DNA from 4 places in the Streptomyces sp. NPDC059832 genome. Region 4 is predicted to be linked to each of the others. Evidence: riboswitches for the same ligand, from Rfam matches in the RefSeq annotation. Region 4 holds a riboswitch; each other region holds the start of a gene.
The links. A riboswitch is a leader RNA that binds a small molecule or an ion and turns the genes downstream of it on or off. The one in region 4 is predicted to bind cyclic di-AMP.

Region 1 (4,839 bases), on a different contig from region 4:
CGATGAGCACGAGGAAGGCCGCCCGGCCGGTGAGCCGTGAGCGGCGGGCCTGACGGCGGTTCTGGGAACGGTAGACGCGGGCGGCGGTCTGCTCGCCGAGCAGCCGCAGCCGGGTCGCGGTGGAGAACCGGTCCCGGTCCTTCGCGGCCATGTCTCCGCCTCCCCACTACGCACGTCCGTCCCCGCACACGGTACGGGACCGAGTGCGGGGACGGACGGACGCCATGGCCTTCGGCCCCTGACGGGCCGAAAGGGATGCTCAGCCCTTGAACCGCGGGAACGCCGAGCGGCCCGCGTACACCGCGGCGTCGTCGAGGATCTCCTCGATGCGCAGCAGCTGGTTGTACTTGGCGACGCGGTCCGAGCGGGCCGGGGCGCCGGTCTTGATCTGGCCGCAGTTCACGGCGACCGCGAGGTCGGCGATGGTGACGTCCTCGGTCTCGCCGGAGCGGTGCGACATCATGCACTTGAAGCCGTTGCGCTGGGCCAGCTCGACGGCGTCCAGGGTCTCGGTCAGCGAGCCGATCTGGTTGACCTTGACGAGCAGGGCGTTGGCGGAGCCCTCCTCGATGCCGCGGGCCAGGCGCTCCGGGTTGGTGACGAAGAGGTCGTCGCCGACGATCTGCACCTTGGCGCCGAGCTTGTCGGTGATGACCTTCCAGCCGGCCCAGTCGTCCTCGTACAGCGGGTCCTCGATGGAGACCAGCGGGTACGCGGAGACGAGCTCCTCGTAGTACTCGGTCATCTCGGCGGCCGAGCGGGACTTGCCCTCGAACTCGTACTTGCCGTCCTTGTAGAACTCGGACGCGGCGACGTCGAGCGCGAGCGCGATGTCCTTGCCCGGGGCGTAGCCGGCTTCCTTGATGGCCTCGATGATGAGGTCGAGGGCGGCGCGGTTGGACTCCAGGTTCGGCGCGAAGCCGCCCTCGTCGCCGAGACCGGTCGAAAGACCCTTGGTCTTCAGGACCTTCTTCAGCGTGTGGTAGACCTCGGCACCCCAGCGCAGCGCCTCGGAGAAGGACTCCGCGCCGATCGGCGCGATCATGAACTCCTGGATGTCCACGTTGGAGTCGGCGTGCGAGCCGCCGTTGAGGATGTTCATCATCGGAACGGGCAGCAGGTGCGCGTTCGGGCCGCCGAGGTAGCGGAACAGCGGCAGGTCCGAGGCCTCGGAGGCGGCGTGGGCGACGGCCAGCGAGACGCCGAGGATGGCGTTGGCGCCGAGCGAGCCCTTGTTCTCGGTGGCGTCCAGGTCGAACATCGCCTGGTCGATCAGCCGCTGCTCGGTGGCGTCGTAGCCGACGAGCTCCGGGCCGATCTGCTCGATCACGGCGAGGACGGCCTTCTCGACGCCCTTGCCCTGGTAGCGGTTGGGGTCACCGTCGCGAAGCTCGATGGCCTCGAACGCACCGGTGGAGGCGCCGGACGGAACGGCAGCACGGCCCGTGCTGCCGTCGTCGAGGCCGACCTCTACCTCGACCGTGGGGTTTCCACGGGAGTCGAGGATTTCCCGGGCTACGACGACGTCGATGGACGGCACGAGGCATCTCCTTCTGGGATATGACGCTGGTTGTGCAGGGTCACTTTGGCCTTGCGACAAGAGCCTAACCGGCCCGGCCCGCTGAGCCCGACGACCGCCCGACCCCTGGGACGAAAAAGGACCCGAGGGCGCACATTGCCGGTCAAACAGGCAGAAATTTACTGGCCAGTAACTACAACACTTGAACGGTCCGGCGCTCCCCCGAGCGCAGACGGCCGAACCCCGGCCCGGCGCATACGGGGGAATGCGCGCCGGGCCGGGGTGCTCGGGGAGGAGAGAGCCTCGACTACTTCGTCAGGTGCAGCTGCTGACCCGGGTAGATCAGGTCGGCGTCCTTGACGATGTCCTTGTTCAGCTCGAACAGCTGCTGCCAGCCGCCCTCGACCTTGTGGTCGGCCGCGATCTCGCTGAGGGAGTCGCCGGAGACGACCTTGTACTCGCCGTCGCCCTTCTCGACCTTCTCGCCGGTCGGGGTGGTGACGGTCTTCTTGGACTCGGCCTGCGGGGCGGCGGAGCGCTCCGAGCGGGAGGCGGCGGGGGCCTCGGTGCGCTCGCTCTGCTTCGGCTGGGCCTGCTGGGCCGGCTGCGACTGCTGCTTCGGGGCGGCCGGGGCGCTCTGCTGCTCGGAGGCGCCGGAGCTCGCGGTGGAGTTCGAGGAGGAGCCGGTGTTGACGCCCGGGTCGACACCGTCGTTGGTCAGGTTGCCGGCACCGGCGCAGGACCAGGCACCCGGGCCCTGCATGTCGAGGAGCCGCTCGGCGGTGGCGATCTGCTGGGCCTTGGTGGCCAGGTCGGCACGGGCGGCGTACTGCGTACCGCCGGCGGCGGCCCAGCTGGACTGCGAGAACTGCAGACCGCCGTAGTAGCCGTTGCCGGTGTTGATGGACCAGTTGCCACCGGACTCGCACTGGGCGACGGCGTCCCAGGTGGCGACGGAGGCGGCGGAGGCGCTGGTCGCACCCATCAGGGGCACGGCGACGGCGGCACCGGCGACACCGGCGAGCGTGGCGATACGGACGGCCTTGGACGGGCGGCGGTGCTTGCCCTTGCTGGAAAGCAGCATGGAACTTCTCCTCACCGACGCCTACGAGGTGAGCTGTCGGGTTCGGGCCAAGTGAGTTGCCCGGTCGCACGTCCTAGCACGCGACTTCACCCCAAGCCGGTCCTGATGCGTCTTTCGACGATCGGGCCCGGCGCTTACCTGGGTCCCCCGCTCCTGCCTACGGCGCTTTACGCGTCTGTTCCCTTCGACCGACGGCAGGATTCGGCGTGACGGTCGACGGGGCCCGCGGTGCGAGCGGTTCCGACCGTAAACATACGCAACCCCCACATTCAAAGACGGACACATCGGACAATCGACCCGTACTTGCATCTGAAGAACCGTCGTTTCCGCAGGTGGGACGTGATGCGGAAGGGCCTCCCGGGCGCGACACGCCAGTTGACGCAAAGAGACCCATGTCTCACTTACGCATAAGCGGACATAGGTCCCTGAACTACCCCGATTTTTGAGGTGCTTTTAGTCGATTATCAGACTGCTCTCACTGGGCCTTCACATCGAGATCGAGGCTCTGGCCAGGGAGGATGAGGTCCGGGTCGGAGCCGACGGCACCCTTGTTGGCCTCGTAGAGCGCGGGCCAGCCTCCAGGGACCTTCTGTGCATCAGCAATCGACCAGAGGTTGTCGCCGGGCCGGACGGTGTACGTGCCGTCAGCCGTCGGCTCGGCCGTGTCGCGCGCGCCGTTGCCGCCGCGGGAGGCGTGACGGCCCGACTCGCGACCGCCGCCGCCGTCCGTGCCCCGGCTCCCCTCGGTGGCCGGCACGCCGCGGTGCCTGCCACCCGCATCGCTGGACGAGTCGGGCGAATCGGACGCGTCACGGGGGGTACCGGAGGACGCCCCGGGAGACGGAGTGCTCGAAGTCGAGGGCTTCGGGGACCGCGAGGCCTTCCCTGACGGCTTGTCGGTCCTGTCCGAGCCGTCCGCACCGTCCACGTCGTCCGAGCCGTCCGAGGCGCTCCCGGACGGCGTGGCGTCGTCGGACGGGTCCGCCGACGCGTCGTCAGCCGGCTTCGCGCTCCCGGTCGGGTCGTCGGCGGGAACGGAGCCCGGGTCGACCCCCGGCAGCGTCCCGTCCACCGCGAGGCCCGAGATGACCGCACAGCTGGGCCAGGCCTGCGGGCCCCGGCCGTCCAGGACCTTCTCGGCCACCTCTATCTGCTGCGCCCGGCTGGCGAGGTCGGCGCGCTCCGCGTACGCCTCACCGCCGTACGCCTTCCAGGTCTCCGGCGAGAACTGCAGGCCGCCGTAGTAGCCGTTCCTGAAGTCGGCACTCCACGCGCCGCCGCTCTCGCACTCGGCCACCCGGTCCCAGGTCGTGGCGTCGGCCGCGTGCGCACCGGACGCGCCGAGCAGCGGGATGGCGATGGCCGATCCGGTCACGCCCGCGGCGACGACGATGGCGGGTGCCTGACGGGGGCGACGGTGTCTGCCGTTCGCGGAGCCCATGGGGTTGCCTTCCGTGTGACTGACATGTGACTGGTGAGTCGAACGGTGAACCTAGCGGGACTCGAACGCGCGTCACAAGTCGATGCAGCACAGATCACGTGAAAGTCACAGAATTGACGGACCGTCACTTCCGGTGGTCAGGGGCCCCGGCGTGAACTCCACGGGGAGCGTGCGAAGTCCACGCATGATGAGCCCGCCACGCCACCGCAAATCGGTAGGTTCCACCGCAAGCCGCAGGTCCGGAAGGCGGTTCAGAAGCGTGGCGAGCGCGGTCTGTCCCTCCAGCCGGGCGAGCGGAGCTCCCAGGCAGTAGTGGATTCCGTGCCCGTATCCGAGGTGCTGATTGTCACGCCGCGCGAGGTCGAGCGTGTCGGGGTCCTCGAAGCGCTCCGGGTCGCGGTCGGCCGCGGCGAGCACCACGAGCACGGGGTCCCCGGCCGCGATGTCCTGCCCGCCGAGCGTCAGCGCTTCGGTGGCGAACCGCCAGGTGGCCAGCTCCACCGGGCCGTCGTACCGCAGCAGTTCCTCGATCCCGGTCTCCAGCAGCCCGCTCTCCCCCGAGTCGAGCGCGCGCTGGAGCCGTTCCCGCTGCCCGGGGTTGCGCAGCAGCGCGTAGACCCCGTTGCCGATGAGGTTGACCGTCGTCTCGAATCCGGCGAAGAGCAGGATGAAGGCCATGGCCGCGGCCTCGTTCTCGGTGAGGTGCTCGCCGTGGTCGCTGGCCCGGATCAGCCCGGAGATCAGGTCGTCCCCCGGGTTCTCCCGCTTGCGGTGGATCAGTTCGGCGAGATAGCC
Region 2 (4,839 bases), on a different contig from region 4:
ACCCGGGGGTCCTCGCGGATTTCCTCGATCTTGTACTCGTCGGTCGCCGGGTACGCCACGAGCAGACGCACGTCGGTGGTCGGGTTGGCGCGCAGGAAAGTGCCGATCGGGCGGTCGCCGCCGAGGACGAGGAGAGTACGGCCCTGGGCATCGTCCGCCTCGGCCTGCCAGAGCGGGGGCGGGGTCAGGTCGTCGGGGGCGGCGATCCAGGCGACGTCGCGGGGCTGGAGAGGGCCGACGCCGGTGGCGACGACGGCGTACGGAGCGGTGAGACGGACACCGGTGTCGACCGTGACGGTCACGCGGACCTCGTCGGCGCGGAGTTCGGTGACGTACCGGCCGAGTTCGAGGCGGCACAGCTTTGTGCCCTTGAGCTCCGAGGTGATGGCGTCGGCGAGCTCGGGGCCGCTGGTGTGGCCGCCGAGGACGTTGTTCAGGGCCGGGATCCGATAGAGGTTGCGGCACAGCCTGTCCGGCTCGATCAGGATCGAGCGCATGCCGACGCCGGCGGCCGTACGGGCGGCGGCACAGCCCGCGGGCCCGCCGCCGATGATGATCACGTCCGTGTCGTGATGGACGGGCGAACCGGTGCGGGACGGTGTGTCGGCCATGGGCCTATTCCAGCACCGGGACCCCGGCGTACGCAGCGAGTTGTCGCACCACGTCTTCTGCGGTGACGAGTTGGCCTGTCCCGATCAGGCGGCGGGCGACGACGAGGCCGGCGTCATGGACGTCCGGACCGGCGTCACTCGCGGAGGCGTCGGTGACGATCCAGGGCGCGTAGCCGTACTCGAAGGCGTCGGCGGCGGACTTCAGGACACAGCTTTCGGTGGCGATCCCGCAGAAGACGAGATCGGTCCAGCCGGCCCGGCGGACCAGTTCGGTGGCTTCGGGCGTGAAGAGCGTGTATCCGGTCTTGTCGACGAGTTCGGGGACGAGGTCGGTCTCGGGTGGCTCCTGGAGCCGACGCCACTGGAAGAAGCGCTCGTAAGAGCTGCCCGGGTGGTTGAAGCAGCGGGTGAAGACCACGGGTCGGCCGGCGGCGGACCACTGGGCGACCAGGTCGGCGACCGCGGGCACGGCGTGGCGGCCGTGGTGGTTGAGGACCTCCGCGTCGCCTCGGACCACCTCACTTCTCTACCCGGTTCCAGTGAGGGCGAAGCAGCCTGATGATCAAGATGTCGTGACAGATTGTGAGATATCCGCCCTCGGCGAACAGCAAGAACAGCCTCTGGCCTGGGCTACTCGCCTTCTGTACGTCCTGTACATTTCTTACGGAAGTTGTGCAGGCCCCCCTGCAGACCCCGGAGGAGAGGCATCGCCATGCTGTTCCGTCCCACCGCCCGTCATGTCCTGCCCGAGTTCACCGAGCGCACGACCGAAGGGACCCGCACCCTCGATCCGTACTCCAAGCTGCTCGCCGAACGGATCGTCTTCCTCGGCACCCCGGTCGACGACACGGCGGCCTCCGATCTGATCGCGCAGTTCATGTACCTGGAGTACGCCGCCCCGGACCGGCCCGTCTCGCTCTACATCAACTCCCCCGGCGGCTCGTTCGGAGCCATGTCCGCGATCTACGACACGATGCAGTACCTCACCTGCGAGGTGGAGACCTACTGCCTCGGCCAGGCCGGTTCCTGCGCCTCCGCACTGCTCGCCGCGGGCGCTCCCGGCCGGCGGCACGCACTGCCCGGCGCGAGGGTCGTCGTGCGGCAGCCCGAGCTCGCCGAACCGGTGCAGGGCCAGCCGTCCGATCTGGAGATCCAGGCACAGGAGCTGGAACGGGTCCGCACGATGCTCACCGCCCTGTTGGCCCGTCACACCGGCCGCGACGCCGGGCAGATCGCCGACGACATCGATCGCGACCTCATTCTCGACGCGGCGGGCGCCCAGGCGTACGGGCTGGTGGACCACGTCCTGACGAACCGGAACACCACACTCCCGCCGCACGGCGCGAGGTGAACACCCGATGCACCCGCCGGAGTTCCCGCCGCTCCCCGCACTGACGCGCGCCGAGGGGGAGTTCATCGACCGCTACCTCGAAGTCCTCGACCAGGTGGGCCGGATCAACCCGGCCCGCGGCAGCGACACCTACGGCGCACTGCGTGCCGCGCAGGCGCTGGCCTCGCACGCGGGCGCGCTGCGGGACGCCCTCGCGTTGATGCACGAGCGCGGCGAGGCGCAGATCCACGCCGCCACGCTCGCCCGAGCGCTGCGCGTACTGGACGGGGAACGGCGGGCCGGACGCGTCACCGTACCCCCCGCTCCGGCGAGTTGATCGACTTCCGCGGTCCGCGCCGGCGGCGGGGTCCGGCCAACTCCCCCTGCGCTCCGGGGTCCGGCCGTCCTCACCCAACTCCCGTACCCGACACGCCCGGCGGGCCGATCGAATTTCCTCGCTCGTTCGGCGTAGGAAGTCCCCCTCGCGGGGGACTTCTCAACTTGCGTCCTCCGCGTCGGCAGTGGACGGAATCCGCCCTTCCGCCCCTGGTACGGCACCGGCCCGAATCACCGGCAGAGCCTCATAGATAGCCATGCCCACCCGAACGGATCAGTCGTGAGGAGCCTCACATATCCCTGTTTCAGCTCGGAAATCCGGCAGTCGTTGAGTCAAGATCCCTGGGACGACAAGCCCCCGCCACCGCGGCGGGGCGGTCCGGGCGGACGCCGAGTCCTGCCGCCGTCCGGATGTCTGGTCGACAGAAGTGGATCGGCAGGAGTGGAGGACCCGAGCACAACGGGTTGACCTGAGCACCGGTCGACCCTCGGGGTGAAGCCGCCGAACGCGGCCGGGCAACTTCGCCAGCCCGAACCCGACAGGTCATCCTTCACAGGCGGCTGACGAAGGGTTGCGCATGACTGCGCAGGTTCATGTCCCGTCTCTGCTCGTCCGGGCCGGTACGGCCTCGGTTCTGACTCTCGCCGCCGTCGGCGGCACCATGTTCGCCCCGGGCGCCGCGACGGACGCCCAGGCGGCGACCCTGTCGATGAAGGCGCTCAACATCGCGGCATCGAAGAAGGGCTCGCCGTACAGGTGGGGGGCCACCGGCCCCAACCGCTTCGACTGCTCGGGGCTGACGCTCTATTCGTTCAAGAAGGCGGGCAAGAAGCTCCCCCGCACCGCCCAGCAGCAGTACAACCGGACCCGCCATGTCTCGGCCTCCCACAGGCAACGTGGCGACCTGGTCTTCTTCCATTTCGGCCGCAGCGTCTACCACGTGGGGATCTACGCCGGAAACGGAAAGATCTGGCACTCGCCGAGGACCGGCGCGGTGGTCCGGCTGGAGAAGATCTGGACCAAGAGCGTCTATTACGGACGGGTCCGCTGAGGCGGCTCCTGTCCGGCGGATCAGGGCCGCATCCCCGGCCTGCTCCGCCGGACAGGACCCGGTGCCGGGCCGCCGGCCGCTCCCGCGCTCAGTGCAGCAGCGGGCCGGTCACCAGCACCAGACCCAACGCGGTGAGCACCGCACCGCTGCCGCCCTCGATGGTGCGCGCGGTACGCGGCCGGCGCAGCCACCTGCCCAGCCGGTCCACGACGAGCGCCACGGCGGGGAACCAGACCAGCGCCAGCACCACGACGATCGTCGCGAGCAGCAGGGTCCTGGGCAGCGGCGGCTGCCCGTCGGGGACGAACTGCGGCAGCAGGCTCAGGAAGAGCACCGGCGCCTTGGGATTGAGCGCATTGGTCACCGCCTGAGGGCGACGCCGCGGTGGCCGCGGGCGAGGTCGATCTGACGCTGACCCACGAGTACGAGCCGGCTGCCCCGGTGGCCCGGCCCACCGGGGTCTTCGCCGAACCGCTGCTGGTCGAGGAGCTGGTCCTGATCACGGCGGTCGGTCAGATGCTGTCCGAAGGCAGCGGAAGGCTTCCGGTGACGGAACTGGCGGGACGGCCGCTGATCAGCAGCGCGCCGACCCATCCGCCGCGCCGCGGGGCCGAGCAGGCCCTGGCCGAGGCCGGGGCGGCACCCGCCGTGGTCCGCGAGTCGCCCGGCTACGCACTGGTGTGCGCCCTGGTCAGTGCGGGCATCGGGATGGCGGTCGTCCCGGAGATGGTCGCCGCGATGTCGCCGACGCCGCTGTCCGTACGGCGGCTGGATCCCGCTTCCTTCCGGCGGACGATCTCGGTGGTGCACCGCGGTGACCGGGCGAGCGCCGCGGCGGCGACGCTCCAGGCCCTGTTGCGCAGTGGGTTCGGGCGTGCGGGGTCGGCGCAGCGGCCGGGCGCGGAAGCCGGGTGACCGCGCGGGCGGCCGGCCACCGGAACGCGTCGGTCAGCTCTGCACGGGGACGCTCCACGGAAGCGCGATCCACACCGTCTTGCCGCCGTCGGCGGTGGGGGTGACGGTGAGCCGGCCCCCGCACTGCTTGGCCAGGCAGCGGATGATCACCATGCCGCGCCCGTTGTCCTGCTGAACGGCGGCGGGCAGTCGCCTGGGCCAACGGGGGTGACTGTCCGTCACCCCCAGATGCAGGTGCTCCTCCCGCTCCAGCCGGAGGTCCACGGTGAAGGTGGGCGACTGTCCGAAGGTGTGCTGGACGGCGTTGGTCGCGAGCTCCGAGACGATGAGCTGGATGCTGTCGGCGAAATCGGTGTCGGTGGCCAGGCCCCAGTCGCCGAGCACCCGGGCCACGTACCTGCGGGCTGCCGAGACCGAGACCGGCTCGCTCGGCAGAGTGACGTTTGCTTCCTGATGGTCTGCCATGGCGAGCCGTCCCTTTCCCACCCGTACCGACCCGCGATCGGTCCGGGTTGTGCTTCGCGCCAGATTGCCATTGATGCTGCCCTCTGCGACGGCGATCCACCAAGATATGCATATATCTGTCGCTCAATGC
Region 3 (4,839 bases), on a different contig from region 4:
CGCGCCGTCGGCCGGTCCGTGGTCGGAGTTCTCGTAGGCGGTGCGCTCGGGCGGGCTCAGCCGGTCGAGGAGCCGCTGCGCGTCGGCCAGCTTGGCCGTGATCGTCGCCTTGTGCTTCTTCAGTTCGGCCCGGCGGGCGGCCAGTGCGGCCAGCTCTCCCTTGGCCTGCGAGCGCAGGGTGGCGATCTGGGCGACCTGCCGCCGGACCTTGTTGAGCGCGGCGGCCTGGCGGTCGCCGATCCGGTCCACGTACGACGCCCGTTCCAGGTACTGGTCGGGATCGGAGGAGAGCGCCAGCTGCACGGACGGGCCGAGGCCGCCGGTGCGGTACTGCGCGGCGGCGAACGAACCCAGCGCGTCGCGCGAGGCGTTGAGGCGCTCGGTCCGGCGGGCGGCCTCGTCGCGCAGGGTGTCGACGGCGTCCTCCGCGGCGGCGGCCTTCTCCTTCGCGCCGTTGTACTGCTCGGTGGCGACCTCCGCGTCGTGGTACAGCCGGTCCACCTCGGCCTTGACCTGGGCGGGGGTGCGCTGCGGATCGGCGTGCGCCGGTCCGGGCAGTACCGCGGCGGTGGCGGCCCCGGCGAAGGCGAGGGTCGCCGCGGTGCGGGCAGCAGGGCCGGTGTACGGGCGCTGCTTGGGTTTTCGATGCGCTGCCACGAGGGCGTGCGTCCTTCCTGACGACTGCCCGCCGGGGGCTACCGGCGGGCCCGCCCGATCTCTCGGCGGGGCGACCGGTGCGCCGTCCGCGTACGGAGCGGCGGTGAAGCCGGTCACCTGCTCAGGGACGCTAAACCCGGGGCACGGGCAGGAGTCGTAATGACGCTTATTGTCTGAATTTGGCGTGGCAATGTCGTCCAGTGATCGGAAAAATTGCACCAGAGTCAGGCGATTGGTACAGGCGCGAGCGAAGTGGTCGGGAAGGTGTACCTGCCTGTCGAGTGGTGATATGGCCAGGGCTAGGCTGCGGCCTCATGGACGTACTCATTCATGTCTTCGTCGCCCTGCACATCATCGGTATCGCCTCCCTGCTGGGCGGTTTCCTGACCCAGATGAAGGCGATGGGCGCGGGCACGGCCCGGTTCGTCCCGGCGATGCTGCACGGTGCGCTGACCATGCTGGTCACCGGTGTCGCGCTGGTCGGGCTGAACGAGGCCGACGGCAATCACGTCAACAACATCAAGATCGGCGTCAAGCTGCTGGTCCTGGTCGTCGTCCTCGCGCTCGTCTACATCAAGCGGGACGACGAGAAGGCCGACAAGGGCGCCTTCGCGGCGGTGGGCGGGCTGACGATGCTCAACATCTTCATCGCCACGCTCTGGACCTGATCCCGCCGTGCGGCCCCGGCCCCCGGCCGTCCGACGGCCGGGGGTGACGGTGCGAGCCGCTACGCAGGCCGCACGCTGCCGTAGATCGGCATGTAGTAGATCGACTCCTCGCGCACGTTCGCCCCGGGCTTCGGCGCGTGGATCATCATCCCGTCGCCCTTGTAGATGCCGACGTGGCTGATGTCGTCGTAGAAGAAGACGAGGTCCCCCGGCCGCAGATCCGCCGTGGCGACCCGGGTACCGATCTTGACCTGGTCCCACGTGGTCCGCGGGATGTCCACGCCCGCGGACTTCCACGCCGCCTGGGTGAGTCCGGAGCAGTCGTACGACGCCGGGCCCGTGGCACCCCAGACGTACGGCTTGCCCAGCTGGGCCCTGGCGAAGGCGAGGACCTTCTCCGCCTTGGCGGTGGCGCCGCTGTCCGAGCCGGTCCCGGTGCCCGTCCCCGTACCGCCCCCCGACTCCTTCGCATCCTCCTCGGCCTTGCGGTCGGCCTCGGCCTTCGCGGCGGCCTGCTGCTTCGCCAGCTCCCGCGCCTTGCGCCTGGCCTCCGCCTCCTTCTTGCGCTCGATCGCCGCGAGCCGCGCCTTCTCCTCGGCGGTCAGCTTCGACAGCAGCGTGCGCGCCTCGCCCAGCTTCTTCTGGACGTTCTGCTTGCTGGTGCGCAGGGTGGTCTGCGTCGTCGTCAGCGTCTCCAGGCTCCGCACCGCCTCGGCGCGCTTCTTCGACGCCTTGGCCTGCTGCGTACGGAAGTCCGTGATCGCCTTCTGCTGCCGGCTGGTCATCCGGTCCATCAACTGGCTCTGGTCGAAGTACGACTGCGGGTCGTCGGCCAGGAAGAACGTGGCGCTCGGCGTGATGGAGCCGCTGCGGTACTGCGCGGCCGCGTAGGTGCCGAGCGTCCTGCGCGCGTCGTTGAGCCGGTCGGCGCGCTTCGCGACATCGTTCAGCAGGGCGTCGACCTTGGCGCGCTGGGTGGCGGAGGCTTCCTTCGCCTGGTTGTACTGCTGGGTCGCGGTGCCCGCCTGCCGGTAGAGGTCGTCGACCTTCTTCTGGACGTCCTCGACGCCGGGCTTAGGATCCGGGGCGGCCATGGCGCTCTGCGTGGAGAGCAGGGTCACGGACGCCAGGGCCGCCGTGGTGAGCCCGACGGCCGGTGCGGTGGTGCGCACCCGGGTGCGAGGTTTGCGATGCGACGCCAAGGCGGCATCTCCTTCCGTGGACCGCCTACCGGGTTAGCTGTCGGGTTCGGGCGGAACGGAAGGCTGCCCTACGGTCCGAGTGGGGATAAGGACCGATTCACCCCGGTACTGCGTGTGGGTCCCCGGTTCCGAACTCCCGTGGGGGCAGCCCGGATTCGGCGGGGGCGCCCGCTCGGCGTGGTTCGCCTCAAGGGGGTACGGGCCGCCCGGTCGAGCACGCTAGCCAACCCATGGTGCTGCTGTGAAGGTTGATGTTCGATATGCCCGATACATTTTCGTGACCTTGCCGCGGCGGGTGATGGAGGCCCGGAATTTCTTACGTGGAGTGGTTGCTCGAACCCTCTGCGTGTCCGGTGCGCTGTGTGCGGTTGGTCATGCGGCCTCCGGGTGTCGGTGTGGCGGCCTAGACTCGACAAGCGATGAGCAGCCTCTTTGACGACAGCTTCCTGGCCGGCCTCCAGCACTCGGAGGAAGAGCCCCCGCCGCCCCCCGAGGACTCCGCACCCGAAGCGGTGCCGGAGGACCTCTTCGCGGGCGTGTTCGACGGGCCCCCGCCGCCCAGGGACGCCTACTACCGCGACGGCGCGCACCGCCCCGTCATCGATTCCGCGGCGCTCCTCGACGGGCTGAACACCGAGCAGCGCGCCGCCGTCGTCCACGCGGGATCCCCGCTGCTCATCGTCGCCGGGGCCGGCTCGGGCAAGACCCGGGTGCTGACCCACCGGATCGCCCACCTCCTCGCCGAGCGCGGGGTGCACCCCGGCCAGATCCTGGCGATCACCTTCACCAACAAGGCCGCGGGCGAGATGAAGGAGCGCGTCGAGCAGCTCGTCGGGCCGCGCGCCAACGCCATGTGGGTCATGACCTTCCACAGCGCGTGCGTACGTATCCTGCGCCGCGAGTCCAAGCGGCTCGGTTTCACCTCGTCGTTCTCGATCTACGACGCCGCCGACTCCAAGCGGCTGATGGCCCTGGTCTGCCGCGATCTCGACCTCGACCCGAAGCGCTTCCCGCCGAAGTCGTTCACGGCCAAGGTCTCCAACCTGAAGAACGAGCTGATCGACGAGGAGACCTTCGCCGGCCAGGCCGCGGACGGCTTCGAGAAGACGCTCGCCCAGGCCTACGCGATGTACCAGTCCCGGCTGCGCGAGGCCAACGCGCTGGACTTCGACGACATCATCATGACGACGGTCCACCTGCTCCAGGCGTTCCCGGACGTCGCCGAGCACTACCGCCGCCGCTTCCGGCACGTCCTGGTCGACGAGTACCAGGACACCAACCACGCCCAGTACACCCTCGTACGCGAGCTGGTCGGCCCGGCGGGCGAGGGCGACGCCCCGGCCGAGCTGTGCGTCGTGGGTGACGCGGACCAGTCGATCTACGCCTTCCGCGGCGCGACCATCCGCAACATCCTCCAGTTCGAGGAGGACTACCCGAACGCGACGACGATCCTCCTGGAGCAGAACTACCGCTCCACGCAGACGATCCTGTCCGCCGCCAACGCGGTCATCGAGCGCAACGAGAGCCGCCGCCCCAAGAACCTCTGGACGAACGCCGGCACGGGCGTCCGGATCACCGGCTACGTCGCCGACACCGAGCACGACGAGGCGCAGTTCGTCGCCGACGAGATCGACCGGCTGACCGACGCGGGCGACGCCAGGGCCGGCGACGTCGCGATCTTCTACCGTACGAACGCCCAGTCCCGTGTCTTCGAAGAGATCTTCATCCGCGTCGGTCTGCCCTACAAGGTCGTCGGCGGCGTGCGCTTCTACGAGCGCAAGGAGGTCCGGGACATCCTGGCCTACCTGCGCGTCCTCGCCAATCCGGAGGACACCGTCCCGCTGCGCCGCATCCTCAACGTGCCCAAGCGCGGCATCGGCGACCGGGCCGAGGCGATGATCGACGCGCTGTCCCTGCGCGAGAAGATCACCTTCCCGCAGGCGCTGCGCCGGGTCGACGAGGCGTACGGCATGGCGGCCCGGTCGGCCAACGCCGTCAAGCGGTTCAACACGCTGATGGAGGAGCTGCGCACGATCGTCGAGTCGGGCGCGGGCCCCGCGGTGGTCCTGGAGGCGGTCCTGGAGCGCACCGGCTACCTCGCCGAGCTGCAGGCCTCCACCGACCCGCAGGACGAGACCCGGATCGAGAACCTTCAGGAACTGGCCGCCGTGGCGCTCGAATTCGAGCAGGAGCGGGGAGCGGCCGGCGAGGAGGACGCGGGCACGGGCACGGCCGCGGGCACGGGCACGCTCGCCGAGTTCCTGGAGAAGGTCGCGCTCGTCGCCGACTCCGACCAGATCCCCGACGAGGAC
Region 4 (4,839 bases):
ACCTCGCGGCCCCGCACGCCGCCGCGGTGGCCAGCCAGGCCCGGATCGCCGAGGCCAAGGCCGACCAGGAGGCCAGTCAGCGCGAGCAGCAGGCCGCCGCGCTCAAGGCGGAGTACGAACGCGACACCGCGCTGAAGCGGGCCGGCTTCCTCGCCGAGACCGAGCAGTACAACGCCCGCGCCGCGCAGGCCGGGCCGCTCGCCCAGGCCCGCGCCTCGCAGGAGGTCATCGAGGAGCAGACCGCACTGGCCGAGCGGCAGGCCTCGCTCGCCGCGCAACGGCTGGAGGCGGAGGTCCGGCGCCCGGCGGACGCCGAGGCCTACCGGCAGCGCACCCTGGCGGAGGCGGCCCGCGACCGGATGAAGTTCGAGGCCGACGGCAGCGCGTACACCGAGCGGACGCTCGCCCAGGCGCAGGCCGACGCCAACAGCGTCCGCGCCGCCTCGCTGCGTGACGGCAACCAGGAGCTCATCGCGGCCAACCGCATCGTGGAGAACCTGCCCGCCCTGGCCGACGCCGCCGCCCGCGGCATGTCCGGCGCCGACCTCACCGTTCTCAACGGCACCAACGGTGTCAACGAGATGGCGGCGGGCGTCGTGGGCCAGGGGCTGGCGATCCTCCACTCGCTCCAGCGGGGCGCGAACCCGATGAAGCCGCCGGCGGTCCACGGGAAGGCCACTTCCGCACCCCGTATCTCCGAGACGAACCCGTCCTGACGCGGACGGGTGAAGGCCGGGCGAACCCGAGTGGTCAAGAGAGCGCCGGACATGGCGTAGAGTTGTGTTTACCGACGCGGGGTGGAGCAGCTCGGTAGCTCGCTGGGCTCATAACCCAGAGGTCGCAGGTTCAAATCCTGTCCCCGCTACTGAAGAATTCAGGCCCGGCACGCATGCAGCGTGCCGGGCCTGATTCGTTCTGGTCCGCACCTCGGATGTCCTCCCATTGGCCGAGGAGGAGTCGCCGCTTCGTTCCGCTCCGGCGAGCCTGGGAGTGGGGCGCGGTACCGTCCGCAGCCGCGCGCGTATCCGGGCAGGAGACCACAGGTGTGGAAGCGGGAGAAGCGGCGCGGCAAGCATGCCGGGGGCGGTACCCGGCAGTTCGTACGCACGCTGCCCGCCCTGATGATCCTCGGCGGACTGGTGTTCGACGCCCTCACTCCGCCAACCTTCACCGCCATTCCGTTGTTCGTGGCCGCTCCGCTGATCGCCGCCCCGTTCTTCTCGCTGGCCAGCACCATCCGCATCGGTATCGCCTCGATGCTGGCCGTCATCGCGCTGCGACTGTTCAGCAATACGTTGCCGCAGGCCGTGCCGCTGATCGAGCTGCTCACCCTGGCCACCGTCTCGGTCCTCGCGGTCGTGATCAACGGGGTCGTGCGGCGCAGCAACGAGCAGCTGGCCTCCGCGCGGTTCGTCGCGGAGACGGCGATGCGCGCGGTGCTGCCGCAGCCGGCCGACCGGACCGGCGGACTGCAGGTCGCGGCGCGGTACGAGGCGGCGCAGGCGGACGAGTTCGTCGGCGGCGACCTGTTCGCCGTTTCGGACACCCCGTGGGGGGTGCGGCTGGTGGTCGGGGACGTACGGGGCAAGGGGCTCGACGCCGTGGAGACGGTGGCGGTGGTCATCGGGGCGTTCCGCGAGGCGGCCGAGCAGGAGTCCTCGCTGGAGGGGGTGGCGAAGCGGCTGGAGCGGGCGCTGGCCCGGGAGGAGGCGCGACGGGGCGGGCTCGATGTGCTGGAGGGCTTCATCACCGCCGTGCTGGCCGAGATCCCGTCCGGGCTGTCCCGGGTGCGGATCGTCAACCGCGGTCACCCCGAGCCGATCCTGCTGCACCCGGACGGGGCGCTGGAGGTGCTGAAGCCCTCCGTGCCCGCGCTGCCGCTCGGCATGGGCCTGGGAGTGTGGGCGGAGCGGACGGACGAGTGGGATCTGCCGGCCGGGACGACCCTGCTCCTCTACACGGACGGCCTCTCCGAGGCGCGGAACGCCGAAGGGGTCTTCTACGACCCGGCGGCCCGGTTGCGCGGGCGGATCTTTCCGGGGCCCGAGGAACTGCTGTCCGCGCTGACCGATGACGTGCGGCTGCACACGGGCGGCGAGACGACCGACGACATGGCGTTGCTCGCGGTCGTACGTCCCGCGGAGGGGCAGCCGGACCGGCGGAGGACCGTGCGGATCGTCGGCGCGGAGACGACGTGAGGGGCGGAATGCGCGATGTGGGGGCGGCGGAATGCGCGATGCCACCGTGCGTAATCGAAAGGCGCCGCTCCGCATAACGTTTGACGCAACGTCAGAATCGGGGTAGTGGCTGAGGGCCGGTCAACTCGTCCGATTCCACCCGACTGTGTCCCGTAAAGTCCAGGCCAAAGACGTGAACGATCAGTGGGAACAGCTTGGAATACGGCCCCGGTGTCTATTAACGTTCGATAACGCAGCGCGGTCGTCCCAGCCGTCATCAATGGCGGCACCGTGCGCGAGCGCCGAATTCCGCAAGGGAACCGGGGAACCACCTACATGGGGTGAATCGGACACCTGTGTCTCGTGAGAGACGGAGGGGCCCGTAGGAGACCTTCCTGCTCCGAACCCGTCAGCTAACCCGGTAGGCGAGAAGGAAGGAAAGGAGTGCGCCCCCGTGGCGTCCAACAAGCCTGCCCCCGAGGCCCCGTCCCGGTTCGATCCCGACTACGGCACCGGTTATGGCGCCGACTTCGGCCCCCGGCCGGACTCCGGCCACGGCACCGATTTCGCACCCACCGGGACGGCGACGGCGTTCGGAACCGACTACGGCACCGAGCCGGGTGGCGACTTCACCGGTGAGTTCGGCAGCGACTTCCGTGCCGATTTCCGTGCCGACTTCCGCGCCGACTTCCGCGCCGAGGGCAACGACGGTGAGTCCGAACGCGGTTGGGACGAGTGGAACCCCACCGAGGAGTCCGTCCGCCCGGTACGCGGCAGGCACCGCGTCGCCAAGCAGCGCAACGGACTCGCCCGCAGCTCCACGGTGCTGGGTGTCGGCGTCATAGCGGCGGTCGGCGCGGGCGGCATGGCCACCGCGCAGGGCAAGCCGCCGGTCTCCATCTCCGTGCCCGACGCCATCTCGGACAACCTCCCCGACGCCAAGTCCCTTCCCGGCGTGGGCTCCCTGTTCTCCGGTGAGTCCGAGGCGGACAAGGCCGAGATCGCAGCCGCTTCCGCCCCGCTGACCACCGCCGGCCTCACCACCGCCGAGGCCGAGCAGGGCACGACGGACGCCGGCGAGGCGCTCCGCGCCCGCATCCTCCAGCAGGCCGAGCAGCAGCAGGACGCCGCCGCCGCCGAGGCCAAGGCGACCCAGGAGAAGGAAGCCGCGGAGAAGGCCGCCGCCGAGGCCAAGAAGCAGCAGGACGAGGCCGAGGCCAAGGCCGCCGCCGAGAAGAAGAAGGCGGAGGAAGAGGCCAAGAAGAAGGCGGAGGCTCTGCGGCTCGCCAAGCTCGCCGCCAGCTACGCCATCCCGACCTCCTCGTACACGATCACCTCGACCTTCGGCGAAGCCGGCTCGATGTGGTCCTCCGGCTACCACACCGGCCTCGACTTCGCGGCTCCGACCGGCACCCCGATCAAGGCCATCCACAGCGGCACGGTCAAGTCGGCCGGCTGGTCCGGTGCGTACGGCTACCGCACGGTGCTGGAGCTCGACGACGGTACGGAGCTGTGGTTCTGCCACCAGTCCTCGATCGGCGTCGGTGTCGGCCAGAAGGTCAGCACCGGTGAGACGATCGGCCGGGTCGGCGCGACCGGCAACGTGACCGGGCCGCACCTCCACCTGGAGGTCCACACCGCCGGCGGCTCGGGCATCGACCCGATGGCCTGGCTCCGCGGCAAGGGCCTCACCCCCTGAGGCGACGCCCGCCCGATGAACCCCGGCAGCCCTGACGCTCACCCCCCGACGTCAGGGCTGCCGGTCTGTTGTGAGCGGTGCGGGGATCTCCTGCGAGCGGTGCGGGAGTCCGTTGCGAGCGGCGCGGGGACCTCCTGATACCGGTCCGGAACCCGTTGCGAGCGGCGCTGGGATCGGTCACGACCGGTCCGGAAAACGGCGGGTGCCCGGAATAGCGGACCCGCCGGAATTCGTTGTTCCACCCATGACTTCTCTTCGTAAGCTGGGCTCCTCCGACCTTCAGGTCTTCCCGCTCGCCCTCGGTGGCAACGTCTTCGGCTGGACCGCGGACGAGGCGCAGTCGTTCGCCGTGCTGGACGCGTACGTCGCGGCCGGAGGCAACTTCATCGACACCGCCGACGGCTACTCCGCCTGGGTGCCGGGCAACGAGGGCGGGGAGTCGGAGACGGTCATCGGCAAGTGGCTCGCCGGCCGCTCCGACCGCGCCGACATCGTCGTCGCCACCAAGGTCTCCACCCACCCCTCGTACCGGGGGCTCGCGCCCGCCAACATCAAGGCCGCGGCCGAGGCGTCGCTGCGTCGGCTCGGCACCGACCACATCGACCTCTACTACACGCACTTCGACGACGAGACCGTCCCGGTCGAGGAGATCATGACCGCCCTCGACCAGCTGGTGAAGGAGGGCAAGGTCCGGGAGATCGCCGCCTCCAACATCAGCCCCGAGCGGCTCCAGGCCTCCCTGGACTTCTCGGAGCGCGAGGGGCTGACCCGCTACGTGGCCCTGCAGCCGCACTACAACCTGGTCTCCCGCGACACCTACGAGGGCGAGCTCCAGGACACGGCCGCCCGCGCCGGGCTCGCCGCCGTGCCGTACTTCGCCCTGGCCTCCGGCTTCCTCACCGGCAAGTACCGTCCGGGCGCCACGGTGGAGAGCGCGCGGGCCGAGAGCGTCAGCCAGTACCG

Region 1: linked by a shared signal. The riboswitch ahead of ACFV8T_RS20195 (transglycosylase family protein) and the one ahead of ACFV8T_RS25235 (M23 family metallopeptidase) in region 4 are both predicted to bind cyclic di-AMP.
Region 2: linked by a shared signal. The riboswitch ahead of ACFV8T_RS23715 (C40 family peptidase) and the one ahead of ACFV8T_RS25235 (M23 family metallopeptidase) in region 4 are both predicted to bind cyclic di-AMP.
Region 3: linked by a shared signal. The riboswitch ahead of ACFV8T_RS06100 (NlpC/P60 family protein) and the one ahead of ACFV8T_RS25235 (M23 family metallopeptidase) in region 4 are both predicted to bind cyclic di-AMP.

Annotation. Positions count from the first base shown of each region.
Region 1 covers NZ_JBHWIY010000010.1:256,742-261,580, reverse strand. Annotated here, with positions in the region: gene ACFV8T_RS20205 (septum formation initiator family protein) at 1-151, opposite strand, end outside; gene eno (phosphopyruvate hydratase) at 260-1,540, opposite strand; gene ACFV8T_RS20195 (transglycosylase family protein) at 1,827-2,603, opposite strand; cyclic di-AMP (ydaO/yuaA leader) riboswitch at 2,607-2,778, opposite strand; gene ACFV8T_RS20190 (transglycosylase family protein) at 3,079-4,044, opposite strand; gene ACFV8T_RS20185 (cytochrome P450) at 4,150-4,839, opposite strand, start outside.
Region 2 covers NZ_JBHWIY010000013.1:101,722-106,560, reverse strand. Annotated here, with positions in the region: gene ACFV8T_RS23735 (FAD-dependent oxidoreductase) at 1-611, opposite strand, end outside; gene ACFV8T_RS23730 (isochorismatase family cysteine hydrolase) at 616-1,128, opposite strand; gene ACFV8T_RS23725 (ATP-dependent Clp protease proteolytic subunit) at 1,327-1,962, shown strand; gene ACFV8T_RS23720 (hypothetical protein) at 1,970-2,278, shown strand; cyclic di-AMP (ydaO/yuaA leader) riboswitch at 2,669-2,852, shown strand; gene ACFV8T_RS23715 (C40 family peptidase) at 2,856-3,329, shown strand; partial or broken gene ACFV8T_RS23710 (LysE family translocator) at 3,418-3,696, opposite strand; partial or broken gene ACFV8T_RS23705 (LysR substrate-binding domain-containing protein) at 3,681-4,244, shown strand; gene ACFV8T_RS23700 (ATP-binding protein) at 4,278-4,709, opposite strand.
Region 3 covers NZ_JBHWIY010000003.1:205,711-210,549, reverse strand. Annotated here, with positions in the region: gene ACFV8T_RS06110 (C40 family peptidase) at 1-657, opposite strand, end outside; gene ACFV8T_RS06105 (hypothetical protein) at 972-1,325, shown strand; gene ACFV8T_RS06100 (NlpC/P60 family protein) at 1,385-2,527, opposite strand; cyclic di-AMP (ydaO/yuaA leader) riboswitch at 2,534-2,698, opposite strand; gene pcrA (DNA helicase PcrA) at 2,947-4,839, shown strand, end outside.
Region 4 covers NZ_JBHWIY010000014.1:183,075-187,913, forward strand. Annotated here, with positions in the region: gene ACFV8T_RS25220 (SPFH domain-containing protein) at 1-716, shown strand, start outside; tRNA gene ACFV8T_RS25225 (tRNA-Met) at 792-865, shown strand; gene ACFV8T_RS25230 (PP2C family protein-serine/threonine phosphatase) at 1,044-2,198, shown strand; cyclic di-AMP (ydaO/yuaA leader) riboswitch at 2,468-2,620, shown strand; gene ACFV8T_RS25235 (M23 family metallopeptidase) at 2,632-3,876, shown strand; gene ACFV8T_RS25240 (aldo/keto reductase) at 4,121-4,839, shown strand, end outside.